3 regions of the Anaerobacillus sp. CMMVII genome follow, and region 2 is predicted to be linked to each of the others. Evidence: predicted binding sites of a transcription regulator. Region 2 holds the regulator's gene; each other region holds the start of a gene.
What was found. The regulator LexA, encoded in region 2, represses DNA repair genes until DNA is damaged. The targets are predictions, from matches to a motif close to CGAACATATGTTCG.

Region 1 (3,218 bases), on a different contig from region 2:
AAGCAAATTGCCTTCATGCCAAAAGGAAGCAAGAATCTATTGCAAATTGTACCGGAGTTAGACTTTGATGACATTGAACTGTATATGAATCAAACAGTTACGGATGTTTCGGTCATGAAAAAAATTCATCTAGCTAGTGGTACAACGTGGCGTTCAAAACCAACCTTCTTGTTGTTCCATTCAGAAGTGATTGATGATCAGGCATTAAAGAGCCTTAGAACTTTACGTTTTTAAGAAAGGGAGTTTCATTTGAAGATAATTGATGCACATATGCATTTTTCAAAAATTGAAAGCTTTCAAAAGACAGCAAAAGACCGTTCACATATTGATTACACCTACGAGGGGCTCCTACAAGAATATCGTGATGCCAATGTGGTGTTAGGGATTGGGATGGGTGTAACAGAACAACAATTGGGTGGTTTTCCCGATAGTTCAGCACCAACACCGATGGGATTGGATATGCTTAAGGATGAGCATACAAGAATTGTTTATTGTCCAGGTGTAAACCCATATTCTTTAGGAACAGCTGAACTATTGGCCTTAGAGGCTGAATTAACAAGTCAGCGTGTTGTAGGGATAAAGATTTACTTAGGATATTATCCATATTACGCGTACGATAAAATCTATGGGCCGGTTTATGAGCTTGCAGCAGCCTATAATGTCCCTGTTGTGTTTCACTGTGGCGATACTTATTCAGAGCGGGGCTTATTAAAATATTCGCATCCACTTACATTAGATGAGGTAGCAGTTCAAAATCGGAACGTGACATTTATGATGGCGCATTTCGGTGATCCATGGGTCTTAGATGGCGCAGAGGTTGTTTATAAAAATTCAAATATGTATGCAGATTTGTCAGGATTAATTGTCGGAGATAGACAAGAAGTTAAGCGTATATCCAATACTCCACACTTTTATGATCACTTACGACATGCGATTACCTTTTGTGACCACTATGAAAAACTATTGTTTGGGACAGATTGGCCTCTTGTGCAGGTTCAGCCATACATTGAGTTTATTAAGACATTTATCCCTGATCAGTACGTCGAGGACGTGTTTTATAACAATGCTCTTAAGGTTTTCCCGAAGCTTAAGTCTTTTTTAGAATAGCTAATGAGTGCGGCTGACCATGATCAGTCAGCCGCTTTTTACCAAGGTGTTACGAAAGTTTACTATTTGCTATGAAAAAATGACTAAGCTTTTCTTGAACTTTATTTCTTAAATGCATATTTAAAAAACGACTGGTCTTTACATAGCCACGGAAATAGCAATGAAATTCAGAAAAGGTACCATCATTTGGACCAAATTCGATTTTTATGCTTTGTTTATGTAGCTGTTTTTTTATTTCAAATAGCTCTTTACTAATAGATCCAATCGAAGAATGAATTAATTGTAAGTAAGGTTCTTTTAGTTTGAAAAATGATTTTTCGACATTGATTAAATCGTTTTGCAAAACTTTGCGAGCAAGTGTTAAAATAATGAAAGCCTCGAAAAGGCGTTCTTCTTGTTGAGATAAACAATTCATCTGTAAAAGCTCCTTTCCGTAAAAGAACTTATGTTCGTATTTATTTTACCTGATGAATTTTTTTTTTGCAAGAGGTCTACGGGGGAAATTGATTACTGACCTGTGCAGTAACCAATAATATAGTCAAAAAGGAGGAATTTACATAATGCGTTTGGTTCATTATGGTTTTGTCACGTTGTTACTAATTTTATTCATTACGGGGTGTGGTCAAGGGACGACTGAGGAAAATACCGGAGAGGTTAACGAGCCTGTCACTGAAGTGGACGAGCCTGCACCGGCAGCAGAAGAGATTACCCCAGTTGACTATCCTCAATTTAATACGGATGTTCAACCAACTGAAAGAGTAGTTAAGATGGTTACGAGCAAGGGAGAAATCACGATTCGTCTTTATCCTGAATACGCACCACTTGCGGTAGAAAATTTCTTAACTCATAGTGAAAATGGTTACTATGATGGTGTCTTGTTTCATCGGGTAATTAATGATTTTATGATCCAATCTGGAGATCCTAATGGAACTGGAATGGGTGGTGAAAGCATCTATGGAGAACCTTTTGCGGATGAGTTCTCTCCAAGTCTCGCTCATTTTAGAGGTGCTTTATCAATGGCCAATCCTGGGCGACCAAACACGAACGGTAGTCAATTTTTCATTGTGCAAACAGACGATTTTAACCGCAGTATTATTGGGCAAATAGAACAACAAAATGGGATTAAGTTTCCAGAAGAAACGATTGAACTGTATGAGCAACATGGAGGAACTCCATATCTAGATTATCGTCATACAGTTTTTGGACATGTAGTAGAGGGAATGGATGTCGTGGACGAGATCGCTAGAACTCCAGTTGGTACTAATGATCGTCCACTCGAAGATATTATCATCGAGAGAATTGAGATTTTGAATTAATAGAGAAAAGTTCACGGAATAGTTGAGCAGAAAAAGTAAATAACATTTGTTTTGGTATACGAATTGCACGCGAATTCGTATACCTCTTTTTATTGGGGGCTGTAAAATGAAAAAAATTGTAATTATTGGTTCGGGTGGCTCTGGAAAATCGACATTAGCAAGAAAATTAGGCGAAAAATTAAAAAGAAACGTGTATCATCTTGATGCCTTATTTTGGAAACCTAATTGGGTGGGGGTTCCGAAAGATGAACAAAGAAAAGTTCAAAATGAGTTAATTAAAGAAGAAGAGTGGATTATTGATGGTAATTATGGTGGGACAATGGAGATTAGACTAAATGCTGCTGATACGATCATTTTTTTAGATCTTCCGAGAACATTATGCGTCTTTCGTGCAAGTAAAAGAATGATTCAATATCGAAATAGAACAAGACCGGATATGGGAGAGGGATGCGAAGAAAAGTTTGACTTAGAATTTTAAGATGGATATGGGAATATCCAAAAAAGAAAAAACCTCAGATTTTAGACCAACTTCAACAATTTTCTAAAGATAAACAAGTTATTATATTGAAGTCACCAAAAGATGTAACACACTTTTTAGAAAAGTTTTAAGAAGAAATAGACTAAGCTAAGTGACTCTACTCCAATGAGCCTCAAATCATTCCATATTTTACATAATAGCATTTTAAAATGTAACAAATAATGGGACTAGATATCTTGTTCATATTAAAACTAGCATACAAAACGCAGATCTGTACGTTTTGTATGCTAGTTAACTATTATGCATTGAATTCTCAA
Region 2 (3,218 bases):
TCTTGAAGGTATTCTTGGTAACGACGGTGGACGGTTGCCTTAGAAACATCATAGCCAAATCCTCTTAAGGTTGCTGCAATTTCTCGGAAGGTTAATTTCATGCTTTTTAATCGTACAATTTCTTCGATCGGCACCTCTTTTTTAGTCCGGCCTCCTAAGTTAGTATTCCCTAAATTCTTGCGAGGATTAAAACCATTCTCAATCGCTTTATTTATGCCTCGCTTTATTTTTAAATTATGTAATTTCCGTTGGTATTCTTCAACAATACTAACAATATTAAGTACTAGCGTGTCAGTTTCTGAGAGTTTTAACTCTCCAGAATCATTTATTGTTTGAATTTGCACTTCATTTTTCAATAATTGATGCACAAGAGCAATTTTCGTATTTCCTCTTCCTAACCGGGTATCATCTTGGATCAATAAAACATCTGCCCTTTTCTCTTTAAAATCATCTAAAAGTTCAAAAATTCCTTCTCTCTCAATCTCATACCCACTAGCTTTTTCCTCAATTATTTTGTATATTTCCAGATCATTTTTCTTTGCTAACATAACTAATTCTTCTTTTTGCCTCAAGATAGAGGAATGCTGTGCTTCCTTATCAGTGCTTACTCGACAATAAATAATTGCTTTCATGTTCATGTGCAGTTGAAACCTCCTTATTTTCTATCTGTGGTAATAGGAGGACTTGCCCTGGATAAATGTTATGGTCTTTAAGATTGTTTTCCGCTTTTACTAAGGATATATAAGCTGGCACTGTCATTCTATCAGAATATTGACTCGAGATAGACCAGAGTGTATCTCCAACATTGACTTCAACTTCTAGTATATGGTCAAATTTCGGTTGCGCAGAAACATGAACCGACATTAACAAGTAGGCAATTAACAACATAAACACTACGATATAGCTCATACCCTGGATCGAATGATTTCTATTTCTATTCATTAAAAACACTCACTTTCGCACATAGGAATATTTGTTCTCCTTTATAATAAACAGAACACTCGTTCTAGTCAAGAATTATTTAGAACTTATGTTTGCATTTTTGATCAGTTTACCTTATAATTTATGGTAAGATAAAGAAAAAATGGGGTGCTACATAATGAACAAGGTATCGAAACGGCAGCAAGAAATATTAGATTATATCAAAGACGAAGTTCGTAAAAAAGGATATCCACCTTCCGTTCGTGAAATTGGTGAAGCAGTAGGTTTGGCTTCTAGTTCAACTGTTCACGGACATTTATCCCGCCTAGAGAAAAAAGGATTTATTCGTAGAGACCCAACTAAACCTAGAGCCATTGAAGTACTAGATTTAAATGGCGGAGAATTTGAACAAATCACACCTAATACGACCTACGTGCCTATTATTGGTAAGGTTACTGCCGGAGAACCAATTACCGCTTTTGAGAATGTAGAAGATTACTTGCCCCTTCCGGAGAAATTTGTTGGTGACGATAAAGTATTTGTCCTTATTATTCAAGGGGATAGTATGATTGAGGCAGGAATTTTCGATAGAGATATGGTTATTGTTAGACAACAACAAACGGCTAATAACGGTGATATCGTTGTAGCAATGACTGAGGAAGACGAAGCAACTGTGAAACGCTTCTTTAAGGAGAAGGATTTTATTAGACTCCAGCCCGAAAACTCAACAATGGAGCCTATTATTCTACAAAACTGCTCAATTCTAGGAAAAGTTATCGGTGTGTTCCGCTCGGTACATTAGAATGTGAGTAAATGAAAAGAACCAATTCTGATTGGTTCTTTTTTTGATTCTCTCAGCGGTCAATTAACTTATGAGTTCAAAAGAAGGATATAAGGCTGCATGATCCTTTCCGAACTTGACCTAAGTTCGGAATGCTTTTCTTTTTTCAGCTTGCTCCCGTCCGAACTTGCTTTAGGTTCGGAATGCTTTTCTATTGATCAGCCTAATCCTCTCTGAACTTCAACCACATTCGTTTACACCATTCAACAGTCGTTAGTATAGTCGTTCTTCATACAGAATTATAAACTACTTGAAAAAGATGATGAGTAATTTTGTACATTCTTAAACGGTCAGAAATGTGCATCGTCAAGCACTAAAAAATACCCCTCAACGCCATTTGGACATTGAGGGGTATTCTATATTTTCATTTGATACTCTTAGTAGTTTGACATATATTGCTCGCGTTCCCATGGATGAACTTGGGTTCTGAACATATCCCATTCAATTTCCTTAGCTTCACAGAAGTGTTCTAAAGCATGCTCTCCAAGAGCGCTTGTAATAATTTCATCAGCTCTTAACTTCTCAAGTGCTTCTTTAAGAGTTGCTGGAAGATCATTAATACCTGCTTCCATACGCTCTTCTTTGTTCATCACATAGATGTTACGGTCTGTTGATGGAGGTGGTGTCATTTTATTTTTAATTCCGTCAAGACCCGCTGCAAGCATAGCAGCCATTGCTAGGTAAGGATTTGCTGCAGGGTCTGGGCTACGTACTTCAATACGAGTACTTAAGCCACGAGATGCCGGAATACGAATTAGCGGACTACGATTACGCATTGACCATGCAACATAGCAAGGTGCTTCATAACCAGGCACTAAACGCTTATATGAATTAACAGTTGGGTTTGTAATAGCTGTAAATGCTTCTGCATGCTCAATGATACCTGCTAAGAATTGCATCGCTGTTTCGCTTAAACCAGTTTCTGTTGATGCATCATAAAAGACATTTTCATTACCTTTAAATAAGGACATGTTACAGTGCATCCCTGATCCATTAACTCCAAATAAAGGTTTCGGCATGAATGTTGCGTGTAAGCCGTGTTTTCTTGCAATTGTTTTAACAACTAACTTAAATGTTTGGATGTTATCACATGTCGTTACCGCGTCAGCGTATTTGAAATCAATTTCGTGTTGTCCTGGTGCTACTTCATGGTGCGAAGCTTCAATTTCAAAGCCCATATCCTCAAGTTCTAGAACGATATCACGTCGGCAGTTTTCGCCTAGGTCTGTAGGTGCAAGGTCAAAGTATCCACCTTTATCGTTTAATTCCAACGTAGGTTCGCCTTTTTCATCAACTTTGAATAAGAAAAACTCAGGCTCAGGTCCGATGTTAAACGAAGTAAAGCCCATTTCTTTTGCTTCAGCTAAAACTCGCTTTAAAACGCCACGTGGGTCACCTGCAAATGGTACACCTGAAGCATCGTGGATATCACAAATTAGGCGGGCAACTTTCCCTT
Region 3 (3,218 bases), on a different contig from region 2:
AAACTTCAGGAATATCAAGCCCTTCTCGAAGCAGGTTAATCCCGATAAGGACATCAAACGTGCCCAAGCGGAGCTGACGAATGATTTCGATCCGCTCTAACGTTTTAATCTCAGAATGTAAGTAGCGAACCTTGATCCCGAGTTCTTTTAAATAGTCGGTCAAGTCTTCAGACATTTTCTTCGTTAATGTCGTCACAAGGACTCGTTCATTTTTTTCGACACGGTCATGGATTTCGCCAATTAAATCATCAATTTGACCATGAATTGGTCGTACATCTATTGTAGGGTCAAGCAGTCCTGTTGGGCGAATAATTTGCTCAACCATTTTCGGTGTATGTTCTAATTCGTAAGGACCTGGTGTTGCTGAAACAAAAATCGCTTGCTTAACCTTTTTCTCAAATTCTTCAAAGCGTAGCGGCCGGTTGTCCTTCGCTGAAGGCAAGCGGAATCCGTGGTCGACTAACACTTGTTTTCTAGCTTGGTCACCATTGAACATCCCTCGAACCTGAGGCAGAGTTACATGGGACTCATCGACAACCATCAAAAAGTCTTCTGGAAAGAAATCAAGTAAAGTATATGGTGTCGCACCTGGCTCACGAAACGTTAAATGGCGCGAGTAGTTTTCAATTCCGTTGCAATAACCCATTTCTTGCATCATTTCAATATCGTAGCGGGTTCGTTGCTCAAGTCGCTGCGCTTCAAGGAGCTTCCCGTTTTCATGAAGCTCCTTCAGTCGCTCTTCAAGTTCAGCTTCAATATGAACGATCGCATTTTTTAGTTTCTCTTCACGAGTAACGAAGTGGGATGCTGGGAAAATAGCGACATGGCTACGTTCGCCAAGAATTTCACCGGTCAAAGCATCAACTTCTGTCATCCGGTCAATTTCATCCCCAAAAAACTCAACACGAATACAGCGCTCGTCTTTTGAAGCCGGAAAAATTTCAACGACATCCCCACGAACACGGAAGGTTCCACGGGTAAAATTAATGTCATTGCGGTCATATTGAATGTCTACCAAATCACGAAGAAGCTGATTGCGGTCTTTTTCCATGCCTGTACGAAGAGAGACAACTAGATCTCGATATTCCTCAGGTGAACCTAACCCATAAATACATGAGACACTGGCAATAATAATGACATCCTGGCGCTCGAATAAAGAACTAGTTGCTGAGTGACGTAGTTTGTCAATTTCGTCGTTAATGCTGGCGTCCTTTTCAATGTATGTATCCGAATGGGCAATGTAGGCCTCTGGTTGGTAGTAGTCATAATACGAAACGAAATATTCAACAGCATTATTAGGGAAAAATTGCTTAAACTCACTGTAAAGCTGGCCGGCTAACGTTTTATTATGGGCAATGACCAGTGTCGGCTTGTTCACTTGTTTAATGACATTGGAAATCGTAAAGGTCTTCCCTGTCCCTGTAGCCCCCAGCAAAGTTTGCATTCGTTTTCCTTCGTTTATTCCAGAAACTAATTCAGTGATCGCACCGGGCTGATCACCTTGTGGCTCATATTTTGAAACAAGCTGAAATTGCTCCAAATTTGCCCCCTCCAATTTTGTATTTTTAGTGAACGATTTTTCATCGTTGTTGTCACAAAGTCTGTCTAAATCCGCTTTAACCATTATATCACAAGCTTATCATATTCAAACATCATTTACGAACATATATTCTTCTGTGATAAAAAATACATTCGGCAGATTTTGGCACGTGATACACTGATTTCACTAATTAACATTATTGAACAATTGTTTATAGTATTAAAACTTTTAGGCATGCTAATTTTAGGCTCTTTTCGTAAACATTGCTATTTAACCTAAAATAATTGGAACAATCTCTTAGACGAAGAATTCACCCAGTAGAACAAGTAAGAAAAGAGCAATGCTTACCAAATAAGTAGTGACATTTTAATGTTTATGTGTAAAAATCCGGCTTTTGGGATTTTTACGAAAGTAACAAGCTTTACGAAAACAACCTAATTTTAAGATTATTTTTTACCGGAGGAATGACATATGGCAAAACTAACAAATTGGACACCAGAAAATGAACAATTCTGGGAAACAGAAGGCAAGAAAATCGCCAATAAAAATTTAGGTATCTCAGTATTTGCACTAATTCTTGCTTTTTGTGTCTGGCAACTTTGGTCTGTAACCGCAGTGCGCTTAAACGATGTTGGCTTTAATTTTACCAGTGGTGAATTATTTACGCTTGCTGCGTTGCCTGGTTTAACAGGGGCAACGTTAAGGTTAGTATATACTTTTTTACCAAGTATTTTAGGTGGGAAACGCACAACTCTTCTTACAACAGCTGTTTTATTAATTCCAGCGATCGGAATTGGTTTCGCTGTTCAAAATCCAGAAACTCCTTATTCTGTCATGGTTTTTCTGGCAGCACTTTGTGGTTTAGGTGGCGGTAATTTAGCTTCATCAACGGCTACACTTAATCCATTTTTCCCGAAAAAACGCAAAGGTACGGCAAATGGCATTAACGTAGGGATTGGTAATCTTGGTGTCAGCGTCGTGCAGTTTGTGACACCAATTGTTATTGGTGTTGGGTTCATAGGAGCTTTCACCGGTGGCGGACAAATCATGCCTAATGGTAACGAAGTCTATATTCAAAATGCGGCATTTATTTGGGTCGTACCGATTATTATCGCGTTCTTTTTAACGCTATTCTTTATGGATGAGCCACCAGTTGTTAAACAAAGTATTGGGGCACAGCTTTCGGTGTTAAAACTAAAGCACACGTGGATTATGGCTTGGTTGTATATTATGTGCTTTGGTTCATTCATTGGATTTGCAGCTGCATTTCCATTATTAATCCGGTCCGAGTTTCCGGAAATTAATGCTGTTTCATTTGCCTTTTTAGGACCATTCGTAGGGGCGAGTGTTCGTCCATTAGGCGGATGGATCTCTGATAAAGTGAACAGCGGTTCAAAGGTTACCCTGTGGGTCATTGTCAGCATGATACTCGCAACTGGTGGTGTCATTTACTTCTTACAAGCACACAACTTTACTGGTTTCCTTATCATGTTCTTGATTTTATTTGCTGCAACTGGGATTGCCAACGGTTCGACATTTAGAATGGTTCCATTTATCTTTAATGAAAAAGCCGTTGCACCTGTGTTAGGGTTAATCGCTGCATTCGCGGCATATGGTGCTTTCTTTATCCCGAAAATTTTTGGCTGGTCAATCGAAACTACTGGCAATGCCGACTTAG

Region 1: a site for LexA is predicted at 1,546-1,559, ahead of H1D32_RS09460 (YhjD family protein). Genes of this name have one in related genera too.
Region 3: a site for LexA is predicted at 1,660-1,673, ahead of uvrB (excinuclease ABC subunit UvrB). Genes of this name have one in related genera too.

Annotation. Positions count from the first base shown of each region.
Region 1 is NZ_JACEHK010000006.1:54,401-57,618, forward strand. Features, by position in the region: gene H1D32_RS09450 (GNAT family N-acetyltransferase) at 1-234, shown strand, start outside; gene H1D32_RS09455 (amidohydrolase family protein) at 250-1,107, shown strand; gene H1D32_RS09460 (YhjD family protein) at 1,157-1,522, opposite strand; gene H1D32_RS09465 (peptidylprolyl isomerase) at 1,668-2,423, shown strand; partial or broken gene H1D32_RS09470 (DNA topology modulation protein) at 2,530-3,032, shown strand.
Region 2 is NZ_JACEHK010000016.1:198,605-201,822, reverse strand. Features, by position in the region: gene H1D32_RS21090 (YneB family resolvase-like protein) at 1-632, opposite strand, end outside; gene yneA (cell division suppressor protein YneA) at 598-942, opposite strand; gene lexA (transcriptional repressor LexA) at 1,100-1,723, shown strand; gene glnA (type I glutamate--ammonia ligase) at 2,140-3,218, opposite strand, start outside.
Region 3 is NZ_JACEHK010000017.1:254,438-257,655, reverse strand. Features, by position in the region: gene uvrB (excinuclease ABC subunit UvrB) at 1-1,540, opposite strand, end outside; gene H1D32_RS22695 (MFS transporter) at 2,012-3,218, shown strand, end outside.